2 regions of the Pectobacterium colocasium genome follow, and region 1 is predicted to be linked to the other one. Evidence: predicted binding sites of a transcription regulator. Region 1 holds the regulator's gene; the other holds the start of a gene.

Region 1 (7,911 bases):
CTCAAGGCTTCCAGCGTCAATGCTCGTTCTTTCGCCATCTTGGTACTCATTCAGGAATTTTGAATATACCCACCAGATTAACTAGCTAACAATCCAACGTCCACACAATTACTATCGGTTTAATAAATAATTATCTGGGGGATAAAAATTATGATCGCACGAAGAGCAGCGGGGCAATGCGGCCAGGCCGACTATGGCTGGCTGCAAGCACGCTACACCTTTTCTTTTGGTCACTATTTTGACCCACAGTTGCTGGGCTACGCTTCTCTACGCGTGCTCAATCAGGAAGTATTAGCGCCGGGGGCATCATTTCAGCCGCGAACCTACCCACGGGTTGATATTCTGAACATCATTCTGCAGGGTGAAGCTGAATACCGCGACAGCAATGGTCGCCACATTCAGGCCAAAGCTGGCGATGTTTTGCTACTCGCGACTCAGCCAAACGTCAGCTATAGCGAACATAATACCAACCCCAGTAAACCACTGACACGGCTGCAGTTATGGCTGAATGCCTGCCAGACTCGAGAGAACAGCCCGTTACAGCGCATGGAATTGGATTCATCAAGTCACACTCTGCTTGCCTCACCGGAAGGCGAACAGACGAGTCTGCAACTGCGCCAGCAGGTTTGGATCCATCATGTCGATCTCCAGCAGAATGAGCAAAGCACGATCGCACTACAGGGCAATCAGGCATACCTCCAGTTGATCCACGGTTCAATGGTGGTAAAAGGCAATCAGCACAGTGAAGCCCTACATTGCGGCGACGGCGCCTTTGTCAAAGAAGAAACGGCGTTGACGCTACAGGCAGAAACACCTTTACGGGCGCTGCTCATCGACCTGGTCGTGTAGCGCTTCTGTCCGCTGTTTTTACAGGGACTTCTGTTCGTTGTTTTTACAGGAAGTTGTTTTCGCAGGAAAACGCCGCCAGTTCGGCGTTTTTCTTCAGCCGTGGTAAGATATCCGTCTTGTTCCTCAATGCGTCAGGGTGATATGACAATGGATTCAACCAAACAGGACAAACTTCTTGCCCAGGCTGAACAGATTTGTCAGCAGCGCGCTGTGCGTCTCACGCCGCAGCGGTTAGAGGTTTTACGTCTAATGGCGCAGCAGTCCGGCGCTATCAGCGCTTATGACCTGCTGGATCTGCTGCGAGTGTCCGAACCTCAGGCCAAACCGCCGACCGTCTATCGCGCACTGGATTTTCTGCTGGAACAAGGCTTCATTCATCGAGTTGAGTCAAACAACAGCTACGTGCTGTGCCACCATATTGAAGACCACAGCCATACATCAGCCCTGTTCATCTGCGATCGCTGCGGGCAGGTCACGGAACGTCAAACCGAAGGTGTGGAAGAAACACTACGTAGCCTGGCACAGCAGTCAGGATTTACGCTACGTCACAGCGTTGTGGAAGCTCACGGGCTATGTGGCGGCTGTCAGGAAGTGGCATCGTGCAAACAGCCGGATCATTGCGACCACGACCACACGGTTCCAATTAAAAAGCGGTAACCTCGATTAAAAAACGATAGCCCCAAGGGCTATCGTCTCTTTCTGCGCAGAAGCATCACGTTCACTACCAGTGATATTTGTGGTGTTCTTCCCAGTGCTTCACTTCTTTCTCTGCCGCTTCTTTTGCGTACCCGTAACGCTCCTGGATTCTCCCTACCAGTTGGTCACGTTTACCTTCGATGACCGTCAGATCGTCATCCGTTAATTTGCCCCATTGCTCTTTCGCTTTACCTTTAAACTGTTTCCAGTTACCGCTGGCTTGGTCTTTATTCATAAGAATCTCCGTACCTTAGGTGAATTGCGCATAAAAATCGTGACTACCGACTTATGCGTCAGTTTCAGATAATCAGATAAATCGGTCTATTCAGTAAGCAGCGTCATCATGGTGTGAACCATCACGGTGTGCTTCGCCACTGTCTCCCTTGATTGCCGGGCCAACCTAAATGTGATCGCTGATGATCAATCACCAAACAACCAATCAAGATAAAAATGCTTATCTTGATAAAAATTATAGTCGAATATTTCGATTAAAATTGAAAAATAGGAATCTGTAGCTAAAAAAGACGTTAGGAAAGAGAACATCACCGCAAAAGCAGTGGGAAAACAGGTGGTAAGAGGAATCGTAGAGAACACACGATAAATGTAACGAAATATATACAGCTAGCAGCTTAACACGCGGGACACCCCACACATAAAGTGACTAGCACATGACGCGATTAACACAAAGAGAAAGAGAAAGAGGATGATGCACTGATTCAGACAGGTGAACAGTGCATCTCTATGAACCGTTAGCTCCAGTCGCTGTTACGAATCACGCCAACTGCTAAGCCTTCTATCGAAAAGCTTTGCTGACGCAGGTCGACAACAATCGGGGCAAACTCTTCGTTCTCCGCGAGAAGATGCACCATATTGCCCTGCTTTTTCAGGCGCTTCACCGTCACTTCATCGTCAATACGCGCGACAACGATCTGACCGTTACGTACATCTTCTGTTTTATGCACGGCCAATAAATCGCCATCCATAATACCAATATCTTTCATTGACATACCGCTCACCCGCAGCAAAAAATCAGCGCTGGGTTTGAACATGGCAGGATCAACCTGATAGTGACATTCGATATGTTCCTGTGCCAGCAGAGGCTCACCGGCAGCCACGCGACCAACCAGAGGAATGCCCGCTTCTTCTTCCATCAGCAGACGAATACCGCGAGAAGCGCCGGATACAATCTCAATAACGCCTTTACGCGCCAGCGCTTTCAGATGTTCTTCAGCCGCATTGGGAGAGCGAAACCCCAGCTGTTGAGCAATCTCCGCGCGCGTTGGTGGCATTCCGGTCTGCGCAATATGATCGCGGATCAGGTCATAAACCTGCTGCTGCCTTGCTGTTAATACTTTCATTCCGCCCCCTGGTTGTTTATACAGTCTTGCTGTGAGTATATACAGGTAAGCCACAATTGGGAATGGAGATATCGGCAAAGCCTCTGACTTTTATTCATTTATGCGTACCGTCAGGCAAAATGTTGCCAGAGAATGCTGACCCATACGACAGCGGCTAACACGATGGCAACAAAAACAGCTGCCGAGCCGATATCTTTCGCCCTTCCGGATAATTCGTGATGCTCAGGGCCAATACGATCGACAACCGCTTCAATGGCGCTATTAGCCAACTCAAAGAGCATAATCAATACGACAGACCCGATCAGCAGCAGTTTTTCAACCAGCGTAACTGGCAGCAAACACGCGATAATCACGCCGACAATAGTCAGTACGGTTTCCTGACGAAACGCCGCCTCATGCTGCCATGCCTGCTTTAGCCCCTTAAGGGAATAACCGGTCGCCTTAATAATCCGGATCATCCCCGTTGCTTTATTCATTTATCCTCCGCTATTTATGCAAAATAGTTCGCATTTTAACGCGCTCATGTTGTCTCATCACCACAGATCTCCGGCGCAGTTTCTGGTATCCTTGCGGCGCATTGCTAACAAGAGGCTCCAAGTTGTTATGTCAGGTTGGCGTAAAATTTACTATAAACTATTGAATCTCCCACTGAAACTGCTGGTTAAAAGCAAAGTTATTCCCGCAGATCCTGTGGTCGAGCTGGGGTTAGATCCCTCACGTCCTATACTCTATGTTCTGCCTTATAACTCTCAGGCAGATCTCTTGACGCTACGTGCGAAGTGCCTGGCATTGGGGTTACCCGATCCCTCGCAGTCGTTCGAATTCAACGGCGTCGAACTCCCAAGCCACGTCTTTATTAATGACGGGCCGCGTGTCTTCCGCTATTACGTACCCAAGCAGAAATCCGTCAAACTGTTCCACGACTATCTGGACCTGCATCGCGCCAATCCAGATTTAGACGTTCAGATGGTGCCGGTTTCCGTGATGTTTGGGCGTTCTCCGGGTCGGGAAGGCCATTCTCAGGCCACACCGCACCTGCGATTGCTCAACGGTATTGAGAAATTCTTCGCCGTTCTGTGGCTAGGCCGTGACAGTTTTGTCCGCTTCTCCAGCCCAGTGTCACTGCGCTATATGGCGACCGAGCATGGCACAGACAAAACCATAGCCCACAAACTGGCGCGTGTCGCGCGTATGCACTTCTCTCGCCAACGTTTGGCGGCAGTTGGCCCACGCTTGCCGGTACGTCAGGAGCTGTTTAATAAGCTGCTGGATTCCAAAGCGATCAAGAAAGCCGTGGACGATGAGGCGCGCAGTAAGAAGATTTCTACTGAGAAAGCGCAGCAGAACGCGATTGCGCTAATGGAAGAAATTGCCGCCGACTTCTCCTACGAGGCCGTACGTCTGTCGGATCGCGTTTTAAGCTGGACGTGGAACCGCCTTTATCAGGGGATAAACGTCCATAACGCCGAACGCGTTCGTCAGTTGGCGCAGGATGGTCACGGTATTGTCTATGTGCCTTGCCACCGCAGCCACATGGACTATCTGCTGTTGTCCTACGTCCTGTACCATCAGGGCTTAGTGCCGCCACACATCGCCGCGGGCATCAATCTTAATTTCTGGCCAGCAGGCCCAATCTTCCGCCGTCTTGGCGCTTTCTTCATTCGCCGTACCTTCAAAGGCAACAAGCTGTATTCCACGATTTTCCGTGAGTATCTGGGTGAACTGTTTGCCCGTGGCTATTCGGTGGAATACTTCATGGAAGGTGGACGTTCGCGCACAGGTCGTCTGTTAGAGCCTAAAACCGGTACGCTGGCCATGACCATTCAGGCCATGCTCAGAGGCGGTACGCGCCCTATCACGCTGGTGCCGATTTATGTCGGTTACGAGCATGTGATGGAAGTCGGCACCTATGCGAAAGAACTGCGCGGCGCGGTGAAGGAAAAAGAAGGCTTTATGCAGATGGTGCGCGGTTTGCGCAAACTGCGTAATCTCGGCCAAGGGTATGTGAACTTCGGCGAACCGCTCCCATTGACCACCTATCTGAATCAGCATGTTCCGCAATGGCGTGATGCGATTGACCCTATCGAAGCACAGCGCCCAAGCTGGCTAACGCCGACAGTGCAGGATATCTCTATGGATATCATGGTGCGCATCAATAATTCTGCGGCGGCAAACGCGATGAACCTGTGTTCGACGGCCTTGCTAGCATCGCGCCAGCGCTCGCTGACGCGCGAACAAATGCAAGAACAGTTGGATTGCTATCTGCAACTGCTGCGCCAGGTTCCTTACCACAAAGATATTACGGTTCCGAAAAAGACAGCAGATGAACTGTTGGAACATGCGTTGAGCATGAACAAGTTCGAAGTCGAGAAGGATAGTATTGGCGATATCATCATTCTGCCGCGCGAGCAGGCCGTTCTGATGACGTACTATCGCAATAACATCCAGCATCTGTTGGTCTTACCGTCGCTGATCGCCAGCATCGTCATCCATCATCGCCGGATTACGCTTGCCGAAGTCGTACGACAGATCGCGCTGATTTATCCGCTGCTGCAATCTGAACTGTTCCTACACTATTCCAAAGAACAGTTACCGGGCGTGCTGGAAACGTTGGCTAACGAGCTGATTCAACAGCAATTGCTATGCAGCCGTGACGGTGAACTGGCTATCAATCCGCCGCGTATCCGTACGCTGCAATTGCTGTCAGCAGGCGTACGTGAAACGCTGCAACGCTATGCGATTACGCTGTCGTTGCTGTGTGCGAACCCAGAAATCAACCGCGGCACGCTGGAGAAAGAAAGCCGGAATATGGCGCAACGCCTGTCCGTTCTGCACGGTATCAACGCGCCGGAATTCTTTGATAAAGCGGTGTTCTCAACGCTGGTCGCGACCTTACGGACAGAAGGGTATATCACCGACAGCGCGGAAGCGGCACAAGGCGATATCGTCGCGATCTACAACATTCTCGGCGATCTGATCACCCCGGAAGTGCGTTTGACCATTGAAAGCGCCAGCTCATCTACTGAAATGGAAGCCGATAGTCAGGAAGTAGAAAAGACAACGCAGGCGTAGTCAGGCTGGAAAATGGCGGACGGTCTGCCGCCATCAAGCCGCAGATGTGTTTAGCGTTACCAACACAGTAGATGTTGTGCCATAAAAAAAGCAGCGAGAAATCGCTGCTTTTTTGTCTCTGATGTTCAGCTTACAGGCCAAACAGCACACCAATAAATATCGCCATTCCCACGTATTTATTATTGTGGAACGCCTTAAAACAAGCATCGCGCTCACGACCGGCTGTGAGTATTTGCTGATAGACAAACATCCCACCCGCCGCCAGCAGCGAAATATAGTAAGGGGTTCCCAATCCGCTGATCTTTCCTAAAATCAGCAGCAGCGCCAGCATGCTAAACTGCAATAACCCGATGATGAGATTGTCAAAACGGCCAAACAAGATCGCAGTGGATTTCACCCCGATCTTCAGATCGTCGTCGCGATCCACCATCGCATATTGGGTATCGTAGGCGACCGTCCAGCAAATATACGCCAGAAACATCATCCAGCAGGTTGCAGGCAGGCTTTCACTCACCGCGGCATACGCCATCGGGATCGACCAGCCAAACGCGGCACCCAGCACAAACTGAGGAAGATGGCTGACCCGTTTCATAAACGGATAGACCCATGCCAGCCCCAGCCCTGCAACGGACAGCCAGATCGTCATCTTATTCAGCGTCAACACCAGACCAAACGCCAGTAAGACCAGCACGACAAACAACACTTTAGCAGACTGCTCGCTCACTTCACCGCTAGGCAATGGGCGAGAAGCCGTGCGTTTTACATGACCGTCAAAATGACGATCGGCATAATCATTGATGACGCAGCCCGCCGCACGCATTAAGAAAACGCCAGCGACAAACACAAAGAGCGTCCACGGTGCGGGTACTCCTCCTCCCGCCAGCCACAGCGCCCATAGCGTTGGCCACAGCAATAACAGAGAACCTACTGGTTTATCAATCCGCATCAAGCGGCAATAAGCCAGCCATTTCCCTGCTGTAACACTTCTTTCCAAGGATTTATCTCCTCAAATTACCTGCCAACCTTCATCACCCGGTACGTAATAAACCGGTGATTCCGGTAAGAAAAGCTCAGTCAACAGTAACGGATGATCCGAAAGGCACAAGCGGGAACGCCGCGCCCATAAGCCTTCGCAGCATCCGGTATGAATGTAGTCACGCGTCAGCGATTTTTGTTCAAACAGATAACGGCCTAACGGCTGGTTGCCTATCTTCGTCAGGGCTGAATCCGTTCCGTCAAGCGTCTGTTGCGGAACGACGGTACGGCCAAAAAGCCAGGGGCGATCGTCACCGTACAACACCACTTCACGCAGCCAGTAGCGCTCACTATATGGTAGCTGTTCGCGCTCTTCGCCCAGCTCTTGTGGCGTAATAAATCCCTCACGACAAAGGGTAACCCGCAGTTGGGCACAATATTTTTCCAGCCGCTGCGTCATGGAACGGGCTTCCATCAGCCAGTCACCAATATGCTCAGGTAATACCGAAGGAGGTTCAGCAAACCAGGAAATGGTGCGCAAAAGCGTAGACGCATCGTCAGACATTGTCCCTACTCCAAACAGGGTTACTTTGCCAAATAACAGCATTCGTAAATAAAGTAAGCGCTCCTATTGTAGCGCAGAATGCTTCCCCCGATAACACGCGATAAACCAATTCATCCCCGATGTGGCAACATTTCGGCAATGTCGCAGGATATGCGGCAACCAGCGTGATGCACCTTTACTCATTTATCAGGTAATCCGGCAGGAAATCGGCAAACGCAAAAGCGCTCACCTCAGTAATTCATTGAATTGATTAAACAGAAATGAGGCCCATAAAAAAAGCACCACCCAGTATCGCGACCGGATAGTGCTCTTTAAAGGACAGAAAGACGTGTTTCTGTAACCTGACTCCCTGTCACCGGAAAATCACGTCCGGTGACAATGGCGTCACATTACATC
Region 2 (7,911 bases), 430 kb from region 1:
GAACGCAGGTGGCATTTTTTAGTGGTAACCAGCGGGAACCCGTCCTGCAAGTTGAAACGCATCTGATGGCCGAAAATAGAACGCGTTCCCGTGCCGGTACGGTCGGCCTTCGGCGTGCCCTCTTCAAGCACTTTTTTCATCAGATCCAGATACTGTTTCATACTACCTCACCACAAAATTAAAAAAGGACGGCGGATTATTGCTGCGCAGGCTGACGACGATAGGCCCAGACCATCATCAAAATACCCGCGATCACCATTGGCAGCGACAGAATTTGCCCCATGCTGAACAGATCGCCGAACAGCCCCAACTGCGCATCTGGCTGGCGGAAGAATTCGGTGATAATTCGGAACGTACCGTAACCGATCAGGAAAAGCCCTGAGACGCTGCCCATCGGCCGAGATTTACGAATAAAGAGATTCAGGATGATAAACAGCGCCACACCTTCCAGCATCATTTGATACAGTTGGGAAGGATGACGCGGCAGCATGCCATACTGATTGAAAATCGCCTGCCACTGCGGGTTGCTGACGGCCAGCATCATATCTTCGCTGCGCGAACCTGGGAACAGCATGGCCCACGGGGTATCCGTCGTCACGCGCCCCCACAGTTCGCCATTGATGAAGTTGCCCAAACGACCAGCTCCCAGCCCAAAAGGAATCAAGGGAGCAATAAAATCAGCGACCTGAAAGAAATGGCGTTTGGTGCGATGCGCGAACCACAGCATGACGCAAATAACGCCCATTAAGCCACCGTGGAACGACATACCGCCATCCCAGACTTTGAAAAGATAGAGCGGATTTTCAAGAAATGACGGGAAGGCATAAAACAGAACATAGCCCAAACGCCCGCCGACGAAGACCCCAAGGAACCCCATATACAGCAGGTTTTCGACTTCATCTTTGGTCCAACCACTACCCGGTTTATTCGCCCGACGCACCGCTAACCACATGGCAAATACAAAACCCACCAGATACATCAGCCCATACCAGTGCAGCGCCAATGGGCCAATAGAGAAAATCACTGGGTCAAACTGAGGAAACGCCAGATAGCTTGTCGTCATCATTCACCACATATTTTATTGTGTTATCCCTGCTTTCGGGATCGTCATTGATAGGCAAAAGGCAGGAGAATGAATCCGTTCCTGCGAACCGCGGTGGCGAATCATAGCATACGCACCCGCGCTCGTTGCTTGCATCGGGGAAAAGTTCTGTAAAACATTGAGTCGCTATTAAACATTTACTCGCAATTAACTGTCGATGTATTCGTCAATATCGCCTCACGTCAACTTAGCGCCCGCCGCGAATCAAGCCGCCCAGTCCGCGCTCTTCCATGAAAATCGCCGCCCACTGACGGACTTCCGCCGCGCTTTGCGCGCCCAGCAATTGTTGTACTAACGCCTGCGACTCAGCCAGCGTAATCTGGCGTAGCAGATATTTAATTCGCGCAACGCTGCGCCCGTTCATACTGAGCGAGCGATAGCCCAGCCCGGTCAGCAACAGTGCGCCAAGCGCTTCTCCCGCCATTTCACCGCATACGGAAAGCGGGATGTTATGTCGCTCGCATTCGACAGCAATCATGTTCAACGCCTGCAACATGGAAGGATGCAGACTGTCATAAAGCGATGCCACATGCGCGTTGTTACGATCTACCGCCAGCAGGTACTGCGTCAGATCGTTGGTGCCAACCGAAACAAAATCGATGCGGGAAGCCAAATGAGGAAGCAGGAACAGCATCGATGGAACTTCGATCATGATGCCGATCCGCGGTTTAGGCTGCGGGAAGCCCAATAATTCTTCGACTTCGCCCGCCGCCTGATCGATCAGGCGACGCGCTTCACTGATTTCATCCAGACTGCTGATCATCGGCAACAAAATGCTGAGATTGCCACTGTGCGCGTTAGCCCGCAGCATGGCGCGCACCTGAATCAGAAAGATTTCAGGTTGATCGAGCGTAATCCGAATACCGCGCCAGCCAAGACACGGGTTCTCTTCGCTAATGGGCAAATAAGGCAGCGGCTTATCTGCGCCGATATCCAGCGTGCGCAGCATCACCGTGCGCGTAGGGTAAAGCTGCAACATGCTTTGGTATTGCGCCATCTGTTCATCTTCGGACGGAAAACCGCTTTGCAGCATAAAAGGGATTTCCGTACGGTACAGACCCACGCCATCAACTTGATTGATGAAACGCTTTTCGTGTTCGGCGCTTAACCCGGCATTCAACATGACCTGAATACGTTCACCGCTTTTCAGCACGGCAGGCTGTTCCATTTCGCCTTCGGCTAGACGGGTCAGCTCGTTTTCTTCCGTCAGCAGACGCTGATATTCCTGTACCAGCACGGGTTCAGGATCGACCAACAGCTCACCGCGATAGCCGTCGATAATCAGCAAGCGCTGATGCAGCAGATCGGGCTGAATGTCCGCCCCCACCAGCGTCGGAATCCCCATCGCACGCACAAGAATCGCCGCGTGAGAATTAGCCGCACCATCGTACACAACAACGCCCGCCAGCCGCTCTGGCGGCAGCTCCGCCAGCAGCGTCGCCGTTAATTCGTCCGCTACGAGGATAAAGCGCTCAGGCCACTGCCCCATGATTTGCGCGTTATCATCGAGATGAAACAGCAGCCGTTGCCCCAACGCGCGCAGATCGCCCGCCCGTTCTCGTAAATACGTATCCTGCAAATTGGTGAACTGCGCGGCAAAACGTTCGATCACCAGTTTTACGGCCCACTCGGCGGCGTTGCCCGCATTTACTTCCTGAAAAAGTTCTCGTTTTAGCCGCGCATCATTCAGCAAGTGCGAGTACAAATCGAAAATCGCCGCGCTCTCTTTTTGCGCACTAGCGTTAAACCGCTTGCTGAAACGACGGAATTCCGCCGTTGCCTCTTCCAACGCCTGCGTTAAACGGGAGCGCTCACGCTCGCTGTCCAGACTCGACGCGGGAAATACTTGATCCAGAGAAGGCTGAGTACAATCCTGCCAGCCAGGGGCGATCGCCACACCGGGAGCGGCAACCAGCGCTTTCACGCGCGTCTGACGGTATTGACCGAAGAGCGTTTTGATCTGCGAAAGGGAGAGAATAGCGGCCATCTGCGTGGCCAGCGTCACCATGAACGATTCTTCGTTTTTATCAAACTGACGATGTTCACGCTGTTGCACCACCAGTACACCCAGCAGGTGGCGACGGTGGATAATGGGAACGCCAAGAAAAGAGCGAAAATGTTGCTCTTTCACCGCGGGGATATATTTGAAACTGGGATGAGCACGGGCATCGGCCAGGTTGATAGGCTCAGCGCGTTGACCAACCAGCCCGACAATACCTTGCCCAAACGCCAGCGTAACCGTGCGCCCGCGCGGCTTTTTCAAGCCACGCGTTGCCATCAGGTAATAGCATTGACGATCGTGATCGGCCAGATAAATGGAACAGACTTCCGTGTCCATAGCCTGACAGGTCTCATTGACCAGAATGTCCAGCGCATCACTAAGGCGGGCAGTTGCCGCAACGTTTTCGACAATTTCTCGCAAGCGCGTGAGCATAATGTGCCTGAATTACCCTCTTTTTCGCCGAGGACCGGATGGCGTTGTCATCCGAGCCGCAGCACTCTCCTGAAGCAATATCACCGGGTTGATAAATTCCTTCATCACGCGACGATACACATCTCGCTTAAAAGAGACGACCTGACGTACCGGATACCAGTAACTCACCCAGCGCCAACCATCAAATTCCGGCGTGCCGCTGCTCTGCATATTGATATCCGACTCATTACACATCAACTGTAGCAAAAACCATTTCTGCTTCTGGCCGATACAGACCGGTTTTGTATCCCAACGCACCAAACGCTTTGGTAATTTATAGCGTAACCAGTTACGGGTAGATGCCAACACGCGCACATCCTTTTTTCTTAACCCGACCTCTTCAAACAGTTCGCGGTACATCGCCTGCTCAGCACTTTCACCGGGGTTAATCCCCCCCTGCGGAAACTGCCAGGAGTGCTGACCATAGCGCCGGGCCCACATCACCTGCCCCTGCCGATTACAAATTACAATACCAACGTTTGGGCGGTAGCCATCATCATCGATCACCGGACTACCTCGATAAACATCAATGCAAAGATGACCTGATTGTTTCACACTCCCGTCAGGCGGTAAACCACTGCTTAGAAAGCATGTGATACTAATAAAATTAAGATAACCCACAGATAAGATCAAAGTTATAAACACGTGAAGACTGGAATCCGCAATTTATTCACTTTTTCTGTGGACATCTTTGTGCAGAACCCATGAAGAAGTGAGTAAAACTCATTTTTGATGAAGAAAAAAAACCACCATAAATTAAAAAATAGTGCTTTCTATTCATAAAATTACAAACCGTTTTACTGGCAATGGTGAACCCTTGATGCTTGTTCAAATGGCATACAATGCAAGATTGGCGAAAGATCGCGCTACGTCGATTTTATCCACAGGTAATGCCTCAAACTCAGGCAATAAATAGGCAAAAACAGCAAAAATGCCGCGAGTCAAGGCTGTAAATCGAACCAGTAATTCATGTTTATGTGGGTTATCCAAGAAATCTGTGGATAACCTAGTGTAAGATCCTGTTTATTGTCGGTGGCTATACGTGAACAGTTTGCAAAACCCAGCAAAGTGATCGCCATCACACTGAAAAAAAGCGCTACGAATCATGCTATTATTGTTTTTCTCCACCGTCTTGCAGGCTGTGCATGGGTACTCCCCATCTGTTGTATTTTTTTTGAGCGGAAAAATATCGGGCTATACGCTATGAATTCACCCACGGTTCACACGACTGCGCCGCCACATGAGCACGCTTTGCTGGAACGCGCACAATCCCTCGCGGGTTATAATCTCGCGGAATTAGCGGACATCGCACGCTTGCCGCTTCCCGCCAACCTGAAACGCGATAAAGGCTGGATTGGCGTCTTGCTGGAACGTTTTCTGGGAGCCAGCGCAGGCAGCAAGCCCGAGCAGGATTTCCCTGACATCGGCGTTGAGCTAAAAACCATTCCGATTGATGAACAAGGTAAACCGCTGGAAACCACTTTCGTTTGCGTTGCGCCGTTAACAGGCAACAGCGGCGTTACGTGGGAAAGCAGCCACGTACGACACAAGCTCGCACGGGTGCTATGGATTCCAGTGGAAGGCTCGCGACACATTCCATTGGGAGAACGCCGTATTGGCACGCCGCTGATCTGGAGCCCCAGCGAAGAAGAAGAGGAGCAGTTGCGCTGCGATTGGGAAGAGTTAATGGACCTGATCGTGCTTGGTCAGGTAGAAAGCATCACCGCCCGGCATGGAGAAGTCCTGCAATTACGTCCCAAAGCGGCAAATAGCCGAGCACTAACGGAAGCCATTGGCGAATTTGGCCAGCCAATTCTGACCTTGCCGCGCGGGTTCTACCTGAAAAAAACCTTTACCGCGCCGCTGCTGGCCCGCCACTTTATGCAGCTCAGCAACTGAGCGTCATTAGGCTATGCTTCATCAGTACGATACTTCGTCGTACACTGGTTTTATTGCGACAAGGGAATATGACCTGGGAAAAGCCTGACGCCGACCCAGAGTAAAAGGGACGCCAGCACATGGAGCACATGCGAAGTATGACGAGTATATCTTTACGACATCACACTTTCGCTTGCCTACGCACCGAGCTGGCAGAGTATAATATCGTTTACGTTTCGTTTAAGGTGTATTGATATAATGTTTGATTGGATTGTTGATCCGAACGCATGGTTGGCATTGGGAACGCTGACTATTCTGGAAATCGTTCTTGGGATCGATAACATTATTTTCCTGTCTCTGGTTGTCGCCAAACTGCCTAAAGCCCAACAAAACAAAGCACGCCGCATCGGGCTGATGGGGGCGATGTTGATGCGTTTGGGGCTGCTCGCTTCCATTGCCTGGGTCATGCGTCTGACTGACCCGCTGTTTACCGCATTCGACAACGAAATTTCCACGCGTGACCTGATTCTGTTCTTCGGGGGGCTCTTCCTGATCTGGAAGTCGAGCAAGGAAATTCACGAAACCGTCGAAGGCGGTTCAGAAGACCATACTTCCAAGGTGTACTCTTTCTTTGGCGCGATTGTGCAAATCATGCTGCTGGATATTATCTTCAGTCTGGACTCGGTGATAACCGCCGTTGGCCTGTCTGACCATCTGTTCATTATGATGGCAGCCGTCGTTATCGCCGTTGGGGTCATGATGTTCTCCGCGCGTCCTATCGGCGAGTTTGTCGAACGCCACCCGTCCGTCAAAATGCTGGCCTTGTCGTTCCTGATTCTGGTCGGGTTCACCCTGATTCTGGAAAGCTTCGACGTTCACGTACCGAAAGGCTATATCTACTTCGCCATGTTCTTCTCAATGTCCGTCGAGGCGCTGAACCTGCTGCGCAGTAAAAAAGAGAAAACGGCACACTGATCGCCGCAGAGTGAGCGCTCAAAACGCCAAACGACCTAATCAGGCGGCCACCAGCCGCCTGATTACACAAAATTAACGCCCCCAACACGCATTTTTTCCATTATTCCTACGTTATCCCTCTCAACCCTTTGCTAGACTCACTTAAGTTTTTGCATTTATTAACGGGTTAATACAATGAAAGTACGGATGAAAATGGCAGTCACACTGGCGTTATTATTTACCCTTGCGGGCTGTTCCAGTGACTACGTGATGGCGACAAAAGAGGGGCAAATGCTTCTGACGCAGGGAAAACCCGTGCTGGATAAAGATACCGGGCTGCTCAGCTATATCGATGAGCAAGGTAATCAGAAACAGATCAACAGCGACCAAGTTTCCCAGATCGTGCAGCGCTAACGGCAGCGTTAGCCCGATATTCCCCCCATCGGGCGACGCACTCTGGCAGAATCCTGCTAAAGGGCAGCAGAAGAGACTTCCCCACTCGCCACGGCTTCGTTATAGTCAAATTCAGGTGTGTTCTCCCAAACTCATTGGAATCGCAAAAAATCATGCGGAAATGAGGAGAAAGACACCTGCTATTTTCAGACATAAGGAAGCTGGCAATGCAATATCACCGTATTCCCCATAGTTCTTTAGAAGTGAGCGTGCTGGGTCTTGGTACGATGACCTTTGGCGAACAGAACAGCGAAGCAGACGCTCATGCCCAGTTAGATCACGCCATTGCCGCAGGTGTTAACCTGATTGACACAGCAGAAATGTACGCCGTTCCTCCACGCCCGGAAACACAGGGGTTAACCGAGAGCTATATCGGTTCCTGGCTGAAATCCCGTGGCGGCCGTGAAAAACTGATTGTGGCGAGCAAAGTCTCCGGTCCTGTGCGCGGAAACGATCACAGCATCCGCCCGCAGCAGGCGCTGGACAGAAAAAATATCCGTGCTGCGCTGGACGCCAGTCTGCAACGCTTGAACACTGACTATATCGACCTTTATCAGTTGCATTGGCCACAGCGCCAGACCAATTGTTTTGGCAAGCTGGCCTATCAATATACTGACGACAAACCGGTCGTTACGCTGCTGGAAACGCTGGAAGCGCTGAGTGAACAGGTTCGTGCCGGTAAGATTCGCTACGTCGGCGTCTCTAACGAAACCCCGTGGGGCGTGATGCGCTATCTGCATTTGGCGGAAAAACACGATCTGCCGCGCATTGTGTCTATCCAGAACCCCTACAGCCTGCTGAACCGCAGTTTTGAAGTCGGCTTAGCGGAAATCAGCCAGCATGAAGGCGTAGAACTTCTCGCCTATTCGTCACTGGCATTCGGTACGCTGACGGGTAAATACCTGAATGGCGCAAAACCCGCTAACGCGCGCAACACGCTATTTAGCCGCTTCACCCGCTATACCGGCCCGCAGGCTCAGGCGGCCGTTGCCGAGTACGTGGCGCTGGCGCAAAAGCACGGTTTGAATCCGGCGCAAATGGCATTGGCATT

The links. The regulator LexA, encoded in region 1, represses DNA repair genes until DNA is damaged. The targets are predictions, from matches to a motif close to TNCTGTATGTACATACAGNA.
Region 2: mutH (DNA mismatch repair endonuclease MutH) is a predicted target of LexA. The motif match lies at 4,521-4,540, and genes of this name have one in related genera.

The regions. Positions count from the first base shown of each region.
Region 1 is NZ_CP084032.1:636,015-643,925, reverse strand. Features, by position in the region: gene LCF41_RS02940 (LysR family transcriptional regulator) at 1-38, opposite strand, end outside; gene LCF41_RS02935 (pirin family protein) at 151-849, shown strand; gene zur (zinc uptake transcriptional repressor Zur) at 997-1,506, shown strand; gene LCF41_RS02925 (CsbD family protein) at 1,571-1,780, opposite strand; gene lexA (transcriptional repressor LexA) at 2,295-2,903, opposite strand; gene LCF41_RS02915 (diacylglycerol kinase) at 3,014-3,379, opposite strand; gene plsB (glycerol-3-phosphate 1-O-acyltransferase PlsB) at 3,507-5,975, shown strand; gene ubiA (4-hydroxybenzoate octaprenyltransferase) at 6,106-6,969, opposite strand; gene ubiC (chorismate lyase) at 6,982-7,515, opposite strand; gene groL (chaperonin GroEL) at 7,905-7,911, opposite strand, start outside.
Region 2 is NZ_CP084032.1:1,063,620-1,071,530, reverse strand. Features, by position in the region: gene thyA (thymidylate synthase) at 1-161, opposite strand, end outside; gene lgt (prolipoprotein diacylglyceryl transferase) at 197-1,063, opposite strand; gene ptsP (phosphoenolpyruvate--protein phosphotransferase) at 1,290-3,536, opposite strand; gene rppH (RNA pyrophosphohydrolase) at 3,549-4,082, opposite strand; gene mutH (DNA mismatch repair endonuclease MutH) at 4,779-5,474, shown strand; gene LCF41_RS04785 (TerC family protein) at 5,712-6,428, shown strand; gene LCF41_RS04780 (YgdI/YgdR family lipoprotein) at 6,615-6,821, shown strand; gene LCF41_RS04775 (NADP(H)-dependent aldo-keto reductase) at 7,028-7,911, shown strand, end outside.